DNA from 2 places in the Micromonospora desertarenae genome. Region 1 is predicted to be linked to the other one. Evidence: riboswitches for the same ligand, from Rfam matches in the RefSeq annotation. Region 1 holds a riboswitch; the other holds the start of a gene.

What was found. Region 1 has a riboswitch for cyclic di-AMP ahead of SM577_RS22890 (C40 family peptidase). Riboswitches for the same ligand answer to the same signal wherever they lie in the genome.
Region 2: another riboswitch for cyclic di-AMP. It lies ahead of SM577_RS26465 (C39 family peptidase); the one in region 1 lies ahead of SM577_RS22890 (C40 family peptidase).

Annotation. Positions count from the first base shown of each region.
Region 1 covers NZ_JAXCFQ010000011.1:232,785-239,599, forward strand. Annotated here, with positions in the region: gene SM577_RS22880 (C40 family peptidase) at 1-985, shown strand, start outside; gene SM577_RS22885 (N-acetylmuramoyl-L-alanine amidase) at 1,081-3,120, opposite strand; cyclic di-AMP (ydaO/yuaA leader) riboswitch at 3,362-3,498, shown strand; gene SM577_RS22890 (C40 family peptidase) at 3,511-4,551, shown strand; gene dcd (dCTP deaminase) at 4,611-5,189, opposite strand; gene SM577_RS22900 (pyridoxamine 5'-phosphate oxidase family protein) at 5,269-5,802, shown strand; gene SM577_RS22905 (zinc metalloprotease) at 5,863-6,815, opposite strand, start outside.
Region 2 covers NZ_JAXCFQ010000015.1:137,884-145,155, reverse strand. Annotated here, with positions in the region: gene SM577_RS26480 (acyltransferase family protein) at 1-146, shown strand, start outside; gene SM577_RS26475 (hypothetical protein) at 239-829, shown strand; gene SM577_RS26470 (hypothetical protein) at 946-1,713, shown strand; cyclic di-AMP (ydaO/yuaA leader) riboswitch at 2,001-2,142, shown strand; gene SM577_RS26465 (C39 family peptidase) at 2,378-3,205, shown strand; gene SM577_RS26460 (alpha/beta fold hydrolase) at 3,322-4,068, shown strand; gene SM577_RS26455 (DegT/DnrJ/EryC1/StrS family aminotransferase) at 4,310-5,422, shown strand; gene SM577_RS26450 (Gfo/Idh/MocA family protein) at 5,419-6,453, shown strand; gene wecB (non-hydrolyzing UDP-N-acetylglucosamine 2-epimerase) at 6,470-7,272, opposite strand, start outside.

The DNA of each region.
Region 1 (6,815 bases):
TCGTCACGCACCGGGACGGTCTGCTCGTCCGGGTGGCCTGCGCCGGGCCGCCCACCGTCTGCTCACCCTGGTCGCCGCCGCGGCCGTTGGAGCCGGTCTGCTCGCCGCGCCGGCGTACGCCGCGCCCTCGGTCGAGGAGATCGAGGCGCAGATCGACAAGCAGTGGGAGCAGTTGGAGCCCACCATCGAGCAGTACAACAAGGTGCGGGCGCAGCTGAAGAAGAACCGCAGCAAGGCCGCGGACCTGGAGAAGAAGATCCAGCCGCTGGCGCTGGAGAGCGAGCTGGCGATGGACCGGGTGGGCGACCTCGCCTCCCGCTACTACATCACCGGCCCGTCCCAGGACGTCGCCGCCCTGCTGGTCAGCGCCAAGCCGAGCACGCTCACCGAGCAGCTCACCCTCCTCGACCGGCTGGCCGCCCAGGAGCGCAAGCAGATCGAGGGTGTGCTCGCGGTCCGCAAGAAGTACGACGACCAGAAGCAGCAGCTCGACACGCTGATCGCGGACCAGGTGAAGCAGCAGAACGAGCTGGCGGCGAAGAAGAAGCACATCGAGGCCGAGGTCAAGCGGCTGGAGAAGATGCTGCCGGTGACCACCGTCAAGACGGACCAGTGCCCGACCATCAACGGGGTGGTCAGCGAGAAGGCCCGGATCGCGATCCGGACCGCCTGCGCCCAGGTCGGCAAGCCGTACGTGTGGGGCGCCGACGGCCCGGACTCGTTCGACTGCTCCGGCCTGACCCAGTACGCCTACAAGGCGGCCGGGGTCTACCTGACCCACCACACCGGCGCCCAGTGGAACGAGGGCAAGGCCATCTCGCGCTCCGACGCGCGCCCGGGTGACCTGGTCTTCTTCTTCAGCGACCTGCACCATGTCGGGCTCTACCTCGGCAACGACAAGATGGTGCACGCACCACGCGCCGGCAAACCGGTCAACGTCTCCAGCATCAACACCATGCCGGTCGCCGGATTCCGCCGACCCTGATCCGTCCCGAACCGCCCGAGGGCCCCCGGTCGACCGACCGGGGGCCCTCGGTGTTTCCGCGAATCGGTGCCGAGCCCCGTCTCAGGCCGGGCGGCTCACCGCGGAGCGCCGACCGGGGACGGCAGGATCAGCACGTCGTCCAGGTTCACGTAGCCGATCCGGTGACCGAACTGGACCTGCACGTAGCGCAGGTCGCCGCGGACGACGGTCCAGTCGCCCGGGGACGAGCCGTCGAAGGTCACCGCGCGGTAGTACTCGCTCGGCACGACCGCGCCCACCGCGTACCGCTGCCCGGCGGCGAGCGTGTACTGCAGCGGTGAGATCGCCTGGTACGGCACGCCGGCCGGGTAGGCGTCCCGCTCCGGGTAGGCCCGCCCGTAGACCGGGATGGTGGCCTTGCCGGGCTTCGGCGTCACCACGAAGCCGGTGGCCCACTTCGCCGTCGGCGCCGACGCGGGGTTGTGGAACCACGCCTTCTGGCCGAGGTACCAGATCGCCGTCCAGTCGCCCCGCACCTCGGCCACCGCGTACGTCTGGCCGGCCGACCCGCGGGCGCTGTGGTCCGGGACGTACATGGTGCCCGGCGAACCGTCCGGGTGCTCGCCGAGGTCCACGGCCAGCGGCGCGTCGTGGCTCGGCGCGCTGCGCAGCAGCACCGCGGAGGAGCCGCGCAGCGGGCAGGGGTCGGTGACCGGCGGCGGCGGGGTCGGCACCCCCGGCGGCTGCCGCGAGCAGCCGGTGAACGCCGGCTGGTTGTCGGGGAAGTCGGGGTCGATGGTCACCAGCCCGGTCCGCGCCGTGCCGGTGGCCCGGAACGGCGCCTTCAGCAGGTCGAAGTAGTGCGACCAGTCCCAGTACGGCCCCGGGTCCCAGTGCATGCCCGCGACGTTCGCCGCCACCGTGCCGGGGACGTTGTCGTGCCCGATGATGTGGTGCCGGTCGAGCGGGATGTTGTAGCGCAGCGCCAGGTGCCGGACCAGCTTGGCCGAGGTGCGGTACATCGCCTCGGTGTACCAGGTGCCGTGGCCGGCGAAGCCCTCGTGCTCCAGGCCGATGGACTTGGCGTTGACGTACCAGTTGCCGGCGTGCCAGCCGACGTCCTTGGTCTTGATGTGCTGGGCGATGTGACCGTCCACCGAGCGCAGCGTGTAGTGCCAGCCCACGTAGTCCGCCCGCTGCACCAGGCCGACGCTGGGCCAGAAGTAGCCCTCGGTGTCGTGGATGACGATGTACTCGATCTTCTGCTGGGCCGGCCGGTTGCCCAGGTCGTGGTTGCCGTAGTCGCCGGCGCCCGGGCCGTACTTCTCGTACGGGGCCGGGATCCACTCGCAGCCGAGACCGATCGGGCACTCCAGCCCGTCGGGCCGCTCCGCCCGCCGCAGCCCGAGCCTGTGCAGCGTCGACTCGTCCGGGCTGACGTCGCGCGCGGCGAGGGTCACCAGGTGCCCGTCGTCGGTGGTCCGGGTCGCGCCCGCGTTGATCTGGCCGTACACCTCGTCGGCGAAGGCGGCGGCGGTGTCCTCGGCGCCGGCGCCCGAGTAGCGGGCCACCGCGCCGTACCAGGCCGCCGGGTCGCTGTCCGCGCCGACCGGGGCACCCAGTTCCCGCTGGTACGCGGCGAGCAGCGCCGCGCCGCCGCGGATGTTCGCGGTCGGGTCGGAGCGCAACGCCTCCTCGCTGGCGCCGGTCAGCGCGGCGGCGGCCTGGAGGGTCTGCAGCGCGGCGTCGGCCGGGGCGGCCGGGGGCGACCCGGCTCCGACCGGCGCGGTGACGGTCAGCGGCCGAGCGTCGTCCCCGCGCGGGTCCTCGCCCTCGTCGATGTGGCCGCGGGCGGGCTGTGCGGTGACGTGGGCGGCGTCGGTGAGGTGCATCGGGCCGTAACCGCCGCTGGTGCTCGGGTTGCCGGGATGGGTGTCCCACCGCGACTCGAGGTACGACACGGCGAGCAGGACGCTCTCCGGCACGCCGAACTCGGTGGCCGCGGCGGCGTACTGCTGCTGCCGGTCGAGGGGTTCGGCGGCGGCCGGACCGGCGGCGAACGGGGTGACCGCCATGGCGAGCGCCGCGGCGGCGGCGAGCAGGGCGCGCCTGCTCCTCGATCTCGTGGATCTCGTGGATCTCGTGGACGACTGCATCGGACCCCCTGCTCAGACGGGTGGACGATGCGGTCACCTTCACCCCGGGCCCGGCCTTACGTCAATACCTTTCCATGCATCAACTCCTGAAGAAGAAAACCTTCGGCCCGCCCCGCCGAAGGCTGTCGATCCCTGTGGCGTACGGAGTGTCACGGCGACACGGGTTGCGGATTGATAACGAGCGTCTCTACTCTGGTCATTCGTCGGCCCGACAACAGGTCCGTCCAACCCGGGCGGTAACGGTCCGACACCGCCGAATCGCTTCCGAGCGAACCGGGGAACCAGGTAACCCGGGGTGAATCCGCAGCCACTGCGGTAGGGCGTCCCCTTCCCGCCCGAACCCGTCAGCTAACCCGGTAGGCGGTCTGGGAAGAAGGAGTACGGAGCCCGGTGGCACACCATGCCCCGCGGCCACCGTCGGCACGGTCGGCGTCCGCCGACCCGACCACGGCTGCGCCGCGCCCACGCTGGTCCCGCTGCACCACCGCACTCGCCGCCCTGGTCGGCTTCGCCGTCGTTCTGACCGGCGGCGCCACGGCGGCCCACGCCGAACCCACCGTCGCCGAGATCGAGCGCCAGATCGACGAGGACTGGAACAAGCTCGAACCGATCATCGAACGGCACAACGCCACCCGCCAGGACCTGGCCGCCAAGCGGAAGCAGGCCGACGCCCTGGCCGCCCAGATCAAGCCGCTCCAGGCCCAGGTCGACCAGGCGATGGAGAAGGTCAGCGCGCTGGCCGTCCGCGCCTACAAGGGCGAGAACGTGCTCACCATCAACGCCGTGCTGGACAGCCGCTCGCCGAGCGAGGTGGTCGGGCAGCTCGAACTGCTCGACCGGTTCGCCCACCGCCAGCAGCAGGACGTTCGGCAGGTCGCCGACCTGCGCGACCAGTTGGCCGCCAAGAAGGCGCCGCTGGACGAGATGGTCGCCCAACTCGCCAAGACCGAGGCGCAACTGGCGGCGAAGAAGAAGCAGATCAACGCCGAGATCGACCGGCTGCAGAAGCTGCGGATCAAGGTCTACGGCAACGGCGGCGGCGGGCCGCTGCGCCCCGCCCCCTGCCCGGCCAGCTACCCGGGCGGCGCGGCCGGGGTCGCTGTCAAGTTCGCCTGCGCCCAGATCGGCAAGCCGTACGTCTGGGGCGCCGAGGGCCCGAACTCGTACGACTGCTCGGGGCTGATGCTGGCCGCCTGGGCCAAGGCCGGGGTCTCGCTGCCGCACAACGCCGCGCAGCAGCGCGGGGTCACCAGGACGGTCAGCCGGGGAGAGCTGCGCCCGGGCGATCTGGTTTTCTACTACTCCGACCTGCACCACGTCGGCATGTACGTCGGCGGCGGCTGGGTGGTGCACGCCTCCCGCGCCGGGGTGCCGATCAAGATGAAGAAGGTCGACGACGGCCCGATCCACAGCTACGGCCGGCCGGGCTGACCGCGTACCACCGAAAAGGGGCCCGCTCCGGCGCCGGAGCGGGCCCCTTTTCGGCTGCGTCAGCGGGTCGGCCAGGTGCGCCACTGCTGCCAGGAGCGGCTCGGCGTCGGGCCGCGCTGCCCCTGGTAGCGCGAGCCGTAGACGGCCGAGCCGTACGGGTGCTCGGCCGGCGACGAGAGCCGGAAGATGCAGAGCTGGCCGATCTTCATGCCCGGCCAGAGGGTGATCGGCAGGTTCGCCACGTTCGACAGCTCCAGCGTCACGTGCCCGGAGAAGCCGGGGTCGATGAAGCCGGCGGTGGAGTGGGTGAGCAGGCCGAGCCGGCCCAGGCTCGACTTGCCCTCCAGCCGGCCGGCGAGCTGGTCGCCGAGCGAGATCACCTCGAGCGTGGAGGCGAGCACGAACTCGCCCGGGTGCAGCACGAACGGCTCGCCGTCGGGCACCTCCACCACCGAGGTCAGCTCGTCCTGCTGCCGCGCCGGGTCGATGTGGGTGTAGAGGTGGTTGTTGAAGACCCGGAACAGCTTGTCCAGGCGTACGTCGATGCTGGACGGCTGCACCAGCGTGGGCTCGAACGGCTCCAGCGCCAGGGTGCCCGCCTTGATCTCGGAGACCAGGTCGCGGTCGGAGAGCAGCATCGGAACACCATAGCGAAGCGGCCGGGGTGACCTGCGTGTCGGACTAGGTCTTCGTACACCTGTTCGATAGAATGTCCACATGGCATCCTGGTCCGAATTCGCCGCTGACGAGCCCCGACTCGCCGACGGGATCCGCCTTCTCATGCAGCAGTACGGGCCGGGCTTCGGCTACCTGGCCACGGTCCGCGCCGACGGCGGGCCCCGGGTGCACCCGGTCTCCCCGGTGATCACCGACGAGGGGCTGTTCTGCTTCGTGGTCGACTCGCCGAAACGGCGCGACCTGGAACGCGACGGCCGCTACGCGCTGCACTCCTTCCCGCCCGAGGAGAGCGACGACGAGGCCTACGTCGCCGGGCGCGCCCGCCCGGTCACCGACCCGGCCCGGGTCGCCCGGCTGGCCCGCAGCTACCGGGCCGCCCCGCACGTCGACTGGCGGTTGTTCGAGTTCACCGTCGACGTGGCGATGCTGACCCGCCGCGACGCCGGCGCCGCGGGTGGCCCCGGCAACGGGCACGGCCACCCCGCCGTCCAGGTCTGGCTCGACCCGGGTGCGCCGGCCGACGCCCCGGCCGCCGACCCCGCCCCCCGGATGCGCCGCCGCGAGGCCGCCTGAGCCCGAAGACACCGGTGCCGGCTCCGTCCTCCGGAGCCGGCACCGATGGCGTACGTCAGGTCAGGCCGCGCGGTACGCGTTCCACGCGGTCAGCATTCGGCTCGCCTGCCCGGCGGTGAACTGGTACATGCACGAGTCGTAGGTGTAGTCCATGAAGTTGGTGATCGGGTCCACGCCCGGGGCGGTGCAGGTGTCCCGCCCGGTCGGGCACTGGAAGGCCGGCGAAGCCTCGGCCGCGGTGTCGCTGACGCTGTCACCCTGACCCGAGCAGCCGCCCTGGAAGGTGTGGTAGAGGTTCAGCCAGTGGCCCACCTCGTGGGTGCCGGTGTCGCCCTGGTTGTAGTTGGTGGCGGTGCCACCCGGCAGCGACTCGCTCAGCACGACGACGCCATCCATGCTGCTCAGCTTGCGCTGCGGGAAGGTCGCCCAGCCGAGCAGGTCGTCGCTCAGCTCGCCCAGGTACATGTTGAGGGTGTTCTTGCCGCCCTCACGCAGCGAGGTCTTCATCGACCGCTCCGCCGACGAGCCCTGCACGATCGGGTACCACGCCGGGTTGGTCACCCGGTTGATCTTCTGTAGCTGGAAGCTGAACGCCGTGGCCGCGCCGCCGGTCGCGCCGCTGTAGGACTGGTTCAGCACGTTGATCTGCGAGGTGATCATCGAGTCCGGGATGTTGCCGCCGGCCCGGGTGCTGTCCCGCTGGATCACGTGCACCACCACCGGGACGGTCACGGTGGCGGCGAGGGTGCTCGCCCCGGCGCCGGTGCGGAACCGGGCGCGCTCCCGGAGCGCGGCGGCCAGGTCGGCCTCCCGCTCGCGGCTCTCCGCGAGGGTCAGCTCGTTCGGTTCGTGCTTGGCCGCGCCGCCCGCCTTGATCCGGGCGTCGGCGTGGACGTCGGCCGGCTCGACGCACGCCTCACCGGGCGCGGCGGAGAAGGCCGAAGCGGCCGGTACGACGCCCACCGCGGCGGTGCTGAGCAGCAGCGCGAGGGTCGTCGACGCGACACCGGCGG
Region 2 (7,272 bases), on a different contig from region 1:
GGCTGGCGCCGCGCCGTCCGAAGCGGACGGTCGGCGGCGCGGTGCCGGACGCGGCAGCCGGCACGCCCACCCCGCCGGCCCCGGGCAGCGCCGTGCCGAGCCCGCGCGCGCCCGAGCGGCCATCGGCGTACGTCGACTCGCGCTGACCCGTCCACCCTGGTCGTGCCGTCGGCGCGGCGAAACCGCGACACGCCCGGCAGCGGTGCGGGGGACCGGGCCGGGCGGTAGCGTTGTCGTCGTGCTTCCGGTCGCGCTCACCTGTCCGTTGTGGTGGGTGGCGCGCTGGGCCGCGCGACTGACGGCCGGCCTCGCCGTCGCCGTGGCGATCGCCCTCGGAGCGCCCGGCGCGGTCGCCGCACCGGCCGGCCCGGAGCCGGCGGTGTGCGCCGCCGTGCCCCGCCTCACCGACACGCCGGCCGGTCCGGTCGCGTCGACCCGGCCCGGCGCGGCCTTCGCCGACGGACCCGGGGCCCACCCGGCGCACCGGGCCGCTCTCACCGGCCCGACCGGCCACCCGGTCCACGACGCCGCCCTCGCCGGCCGCCCCGTCCACGGCGTCGGCCTCGCCGGCGAGCCGGTCCCGGGTGTCGCCGTCGCCGGTCCGACCGGCCGCCCGGTCCCCGGCCTCGCTGTTTCCTCCGGGGCGGCCGTCGTGCTCGCCGGGTCCGCGTCGACGGCCGCCGGCGACGAGCGGCCCGCCGCGCTCGCCGGCGGGGTCGCCTGGGTCGTGCCGGCCGCCGCCCCACCCGCGGCCCTCGCCGCTGCCGCGCCGGTGCCGGCCGGGTCCGTCCCGGCCGTCCGCACCCCGCGCGCCCCGCCGCACGCCTGATCCGTCCGCGGGGTCCCCGCCCCGCCCGCGATCGCAATCCGCCCCCGTCCGGCGTCGGCGGTGTTTCCACCACGTCCGGGCGCGGCTCCCGCTTCCGCATCCGCTTCCCCCGTGAGGTGCCGACCTTGGAGACCGTCCTCTACCACCAGTTCCTGATCGACGTGCCGCGGGCCGCCGCCATCTGGTCCGGCCTGCTGGTGCTGGCGCTGACCGTGCTCACCGTGCTGGTCGCCCGCCCGGAGCGCCCCACGGACGAGGAGTCCGCCCCGGCGGCCGCCGAGCCGGCCGAGCCCGACCTCGCCGACCTGCGCCGGTACGCCGAGGAGGTGGCCGTCGCCGCCACCCGTGCGGCGCAGACCGCCCGCCGCCGGCGCGCCGACTGGCTCGCCGCGCAGGCCGAGGTGGAGCGCACCTGGCAGGCCTACGACGAGGCGGAGACCGCCGCCCGCCGGTTCGCCGGGGCCGCCGCCCTGCCGGCCCCGCGCACACCGCGCACGCCCGCCGAGTACGCCGCCCGCGAGCGCTGGCTGCACCACGCGGCGATGGCCGCCCACTGGCGCGGGGAGCTGTCCGCCCGGCAGCTGTCCGACGTGTTCTGCCACCGGGCCGGCTGGGATCCCCGGCGGCACCCGGTGGAGCAGGAGATCGTGCTCGCCCGGGCGGTACGCGAGCAGCGCCGGGCCGGCTACCGGCTGGCCGCCGAGCGGGAGCGGTCGGCGTGGCGGGACGCCGAACTGGCCGCCGAGGCGGCGCGGGCCCTCGCCGCCGAGGCGTACGCCGCCGCGGCCCGGCTCCGGCCGGGCCGGCTGCCCGCGTCCCGGGTCGACGCGGTGCCGGCCCGTTCCGTGGCCCCGGCCCGGTGGCGCCCGGCCCGGGTTGGTTGATCGGGAAATATTCCGGTGACGCCGGTCACAGCCAATGGGAAAACGGTCATCCGGCACGGACCGGCCGAGGTGCGCCGTCAATTCCCCGCCGACGCCGCACGCTTGTCCGATTGTCGCCCGGTAACGCGGTCGGAGAGGGCTGTCCCATTGAGTCACGCCAGTGCGTAACTGGCCGCAAAATTGTCGCGCCGAAGCAGGTTTACGCAGGTGAACCGGGCTTGGCAGGCTCCGAACCGACCAGTAGTGTCGGCCCGTCCGGTGCGGTAACCGATCGCAAGAGGCGACGCCGCGCCGACCCGCTCAATCGTGATCACACGAACCGGGGAACCAATGCACCTCTGGGGTGAATCCGCGGGCCGCGGCCCGTGGTAGGGCGTACTTCCCGCCCGAATCCGTCAGCTAACCCGGTCGGCGGTGTCGGAAGGAGTTCCATCCTCGTGCAGCACGATCCCACCCCTCGGTTCTTCCCCCGCCTCCACGGCCCCGCGGTGCCCGTCCTGCTCGCCCCGGTCGCGAGCTGACCCGCCGGCAACCGCCCCGCCCGACGTCCGGGCGCTTCCCTGAGTGGCCCACCAACCCGCGGACCAGGGGTCCGCGCGGTCGAGCCGGCCTGCCCGCCGGCACCGCGTGTGCGCCGCTCGCCCCCGAGTCCCGTGGAGGAACCATGAAGCACCACCTCAAGCGCCAGTTGCGGCGCATCGCCACCGAGCGCCCCTACCAGGTGGCCGCCGCCTCGGCCGCGGCCCTGGTGCTGGCCTCCGGCGCCGGCGCGCTCGCCGCCGGCACCGACGAGGCCCCGACCTCGGCGCCGGCCCAGGCCACGGTCGCCGAACTGCGTGACGCGCCCGCCGTGGCGTCCCGTGGCGAGGCCCGGATCGGCGCCGCCCCGTCGAGCGCCGCCCCGTCGAGCGCCGCTCCCTCGGCCGCCGCCTCGTCGGCCGCGCCGAACCCGGACCTGACCCGCAAGGCGGCGCCGAAGCCGCCGTCGCGCAAGGTCCTCGACTACGACTACCAGGCCCAGACGACCTTCTACAACTGCGGCCCGGCGGCCGTGCGGAACGCGCTCAGCGCCGCCGGTATCGACCGCAGCCAGGACGCCCTCGGCGCCCAGCTGGGCACCACCGAAATGGGCACCAACTCCGCCAACGACACCACCCGGGTGCTCAACGCGGTGGTGAAGGGCGACCCGTACCGGACCCGGATGATCCCGGGCGGGGCCGCCACCCCGGCCCAGATGGACCAGCTCCAGGCCGACGTGGTCCGGGCCATCACCGACAAGCGCGGTGTCGTGGTGAACGTGGCCGGCAGCGCCACCGACACCGGCGGCGGCTGGCACTCCTTCCCCGGCGGGCACTACATCGCCGTGGTCGGCTACGACGACGACGGCCGGCTGGTGAAGATCGCCGACTCGGCGAACCCGGCCACCGCCTCGTACTGGATGACCACAATCGACCTGGCGAACTGGGCGGCGACCCGCGGCTACTCCGCCTGACCGCCGCCGCGTCCCTCCGTCTCGGGCGCCGGCTCCCCACCACGGGGGCCGGCGCCCGGCGCGTAGGGGCGCCCGGCTCTCGCCCCGGGTGTCCGACCGGTGGCACACTGCGCCCTATGGTCGACGAATCGGGTACCCGGGACGGCGGGCGACCGCTCCTGCTGCTGCTGCACGGCATGGGCGCCACCGGCGAGGTGTGGCTGCCCTGGGCGCCCCTGCTGGAGCGCCGGTGGGCCGGCCGGTGGCTGGCGCCGGACCTGGCCGGGCACGGCTGGTCCCCGCCGCTGCCGCGGTACTCCTTCGCCGGGCTGGCCGGGCAGGTCGCCGGTGGCCTGAAGCCGGGTGACCGGCTCGTCGTGCTGGGGCACTCCCTCGGCGGCGTGGTGGGTCTGGCGCTGGCCGCGCGTACCGCCGGGCTGACGGTGGACGCGGTGGTCGGGCTCGGCATCAAGGCGGTCTGGTCGCCGGCCGAACTGGAGCGGGCCGCCGAGCTGGCCGCCCGCCCGGTCACCTGGTTCGCCAGCCGCGACGAGGCGGCCCGTCGCTACCTGCGGGTGGCCGGGCTGACCGGACTGTTCGCCCCGGACCATCCCGTCGTCGAGGCCGGGCTGCGGCAGGTCGACGGCCGCTGGCGGCTGGCGATGGACAACGCCGCGTTCGCGGTGGGGGAGCCGGACCTGCCGGCTCTGCTGGCGGCGACCGACGTGCCGGTGGTGCTGGCGCGCGGCGAGCGTGACCCGATGGTCTCCGACGAGCAGCTCAAGGAGTTCGGGGTGCCGGTGGTGACGCTGCCCGGTCTCGGGCACAACGCGCACGTGGAGGACCCGGAGTCGGTGCTCGCCCTGGTCGACCCGTACCGCTGAGCCCCGCCGCGCCGGTTCCCGGCGGGGATCAGGGTGTTGTGCCGCGACGCCCCGAGTCCTCGGGATAACATGCCCGTACGTCCCGGAGTGCGCCGGGCGTCCTGTTTGTCCGGGTGGCCCTTCCGCGCCGACCCCCACCGGGTCACCCGTCCGTAACCCCACCACCCCTCCTGTCCACATCCGAACGACGTAGCGCCGCGTCCGATCCGGACGCGGTAGCTGTTCGACAGGAGGAAGCCCCATGGCCGGGCTGACCACAGAAGTGATTCCACCGGCGAGGCCGGTCATCGGCGAGGCCGAGATCGAGGCGGCGGTGCGGGTGCTGCGCAGCGGCCGCGTCGTGCAGGGGCCGGAGGTGGCCGCGTTCGAGGCGGAGTTCGGCGAGCTGGTCGCCGGCCGGCACTGCGTCGCTGTCAACTCGGGCACGTCCGCCCTCCAGCTGACCCTGATGGCGCTCGGGTTCGGCCCCGGCGACGAGGTGATCGTCCCGTCGTTCTCCTTCGCCGCCAGCGCCAACGCGGTCCGGCTGGTGGGCGCCCGGCCGGTCTTCGTCGACATCGAACCGGCCAGCTTCTGCCTCGACCCGGCGGCGGTCGCCGCGGCGGTCACCCCGCGCACGGTGGCGATCCTGCCGGTGCACCTCTACGGCCACCCCGCCGCGATGGACCGGATCATGGCGATCGCCGACCGGCACGGGCTGGCCGTGGTCGAGGACGCCGCCCAGGCGCACGGCGCCACCCTGGCCGGACGGCCGGTCGGCGCGTTCGGCACGGCCGGCTGCTTCAGCTTCTACCCCACCAAGAACATGCACTCCCTGGAGGGCGGCATGGTCAGCACCGCCGACGGCGAGCTGGCCCGTACCCTGCGGCTGTTGCGCAACCAGGGCATGGAGCAGCGGTACGCCAACGAGATCGTCGGCGCCAACATGCGGATGACCGACGTGGCGGCGGCGATCGGCCGGGTGCAGCTGCGTCAACTGCCGGAGTGGACGGAGCAGCGGCGGGCCAACGCGAAGCTGCTCGACGCCCGGATCACCGGCCTGCTCACCCCGCCGGTCGCCGACGCCGCCCGGCACGTCTACCACCAGTACACGGTGCGGGTGCCGGGCGGTCGCCGCGACGCGGCCGGGCGGCGCCTCACCGAGCTGGGCGTCGGCAACGCGGTCTACTACCCCACGCCGATCCACCGCCTCCGGCCCTACCTCGCCGACGACGGCCGACCGGGTCCGTGGGACCTGCCGGAGACCGACCGGGCCGCCGCCGAGGTGCTCTCGTTGCCGGTGCACCCGACGCTGTCCCAGCGGGACCTGGAGCGGGTCGCCGAGGGCGCCAACCTGGCCGGGGGTGCCCGATGACCCGGGCCCGGCTGCGCGCCGGCCTGATCGGCCTCGGCGCGATGGGGCGTAACCACGCCCGGGTCCTCGCCGCCCTGGACGGGGTGGAGCTGGTCGGCGTCGTCGACCCGGCGGGCGATCCGGCCGGCGCGCTCCGGGTGCCGGTCGTACCCGACCTGGACGCCCTGCTGGCGCTCGGCGTCGACTACGCGGTGGTCGCCTGCCCGACGGCGCTGCACGAGCAGGTCGGTCTGGCGCTGGCCGCCAGCGGGGTGCCCGCGCTCGTCGAGAAGCCGCTCGCCCCCTCGGTGGCCGCCGCCGGCCGCCTGGTCGACGCGTTCGAGGCCGCCGGCCTGGTGGCCGGGGTCGGCCACATCGAGCGGTACAACCCGGCCCTGCAGAGCCTGCGCCTGCGGCTGGAGGCCGGCGAGCTGGGCGAGGTGTTCCAGGTGGTCACCCGGCGGCAGGGGCCGTTCCCGCACCGGATCGCCGACGTGGGCGTGGTGATGGACCTGGCCACCCACGACATCGACCTGACCAGCTGGGTGGTCGGCCGGGAGTACCGGACCGTGTCGGCGCGGACCGTCTCGCGCAGCGGCCGGCTGCACGAGGACATGGTCGCCGCGGTCGGCCAGTTGGCCGGCGGCGCGATGGTCAACCACCTGGTCAACTGGCTGAGCCCGCTGAAGGAGCGGTCCACGGTGGTCACCGGCGAGCGGGGCTGCTTCGTCGCCGACACCCTCACCGCCGACCTGACCTGGTACGCCAACGGGGCGATCGACACCGAGTGGGAGGCGCTGCGCGCCTTCCGCGGCGTGGCCGAGGGCGACATGGTCCGGTACGCGATCCCGAAGCGCGAGCCGCTGCTGGTGGAGCACGAGCGGTTCCGCGACGCGGTCGACGGCAAGGAGAGCGACATCGTCACCCTGCGGCAGGGGCTGCGCACGGTGCGGGTCGCCGCCGCGCTGCTCCAGTCGGCCGCCGAGGGCAGCACCGTCGAGATCGATGCCGACGCCGCACCCGAGCACCCCGCGACCGTCCCGCTGTCCTGAACGGGCGCAGCGCGGATCAGCCGAGTCGCTCCGCCAGGATCCGCAGTACGCGTTCGGCCGCCCGGCCATCGCCGTAGGGAGCGCCCCGCTCGCCCCGCGGTGTCGGTCGGGCGGCCGTCTCGGCCCACGCCCGCCGGCCCAGCGCATCGGGGTCCGGAACGAGCTGGTTCCAGTCACCGTCGAGAGTCTCCACCCACTCCGTCTCCGGCCGCAGGGTGGTGCAGGCACGGCCGAGCAGGAACGCCTCCTTCTGGAGGCCGCCGGAGTCGGTGACCACCCCGGCCGATCCGAGCACCGCGGCCACCAGACCCGCGTAGCCGAGCGGCTGGCCGGCCCGCACCGCACCCTGGTCGAGCTTCAGGCCGTGCTTCTCGGCCCGGTCCACCAGCCGCGGGTGCGCCAGCAGCGCCACCGGCAGCGGCAGGTCGGCGAGTGCGGCCAGCAGCGCCGACAGCCGGTCGGGGTCGTCGGTGTTGTCCGGTCGGTGCAGGGTGGCCAGCAGGTACGGCTGGTCCGGATCGATGCCGTGCGGCAGTGCGGGGCGGGGGTGTTGGCCGGCCAGCACCGCGTCGCGGACCCGCAGGCAGACGTCCACCATCACATCCCCGCTGAGTACGGCGCGGTCGGCCAACCCTTCCCGGGCGAGGTGCCGCATGGCCTCAGCGGTCGGGGCGAGCAGCAGATCGGCCGCGTGGTCGGTGAGCACCCGGTTGTGTTCCTCGGGCATCCGGCGGTTGAAGGAGCGCAGTCCGGCCTCGAGGTGCGCCACCGGAATGTGCTGCTTCACCGCGGAGACGGCGCCGGCCAGGGTGGAGTTGG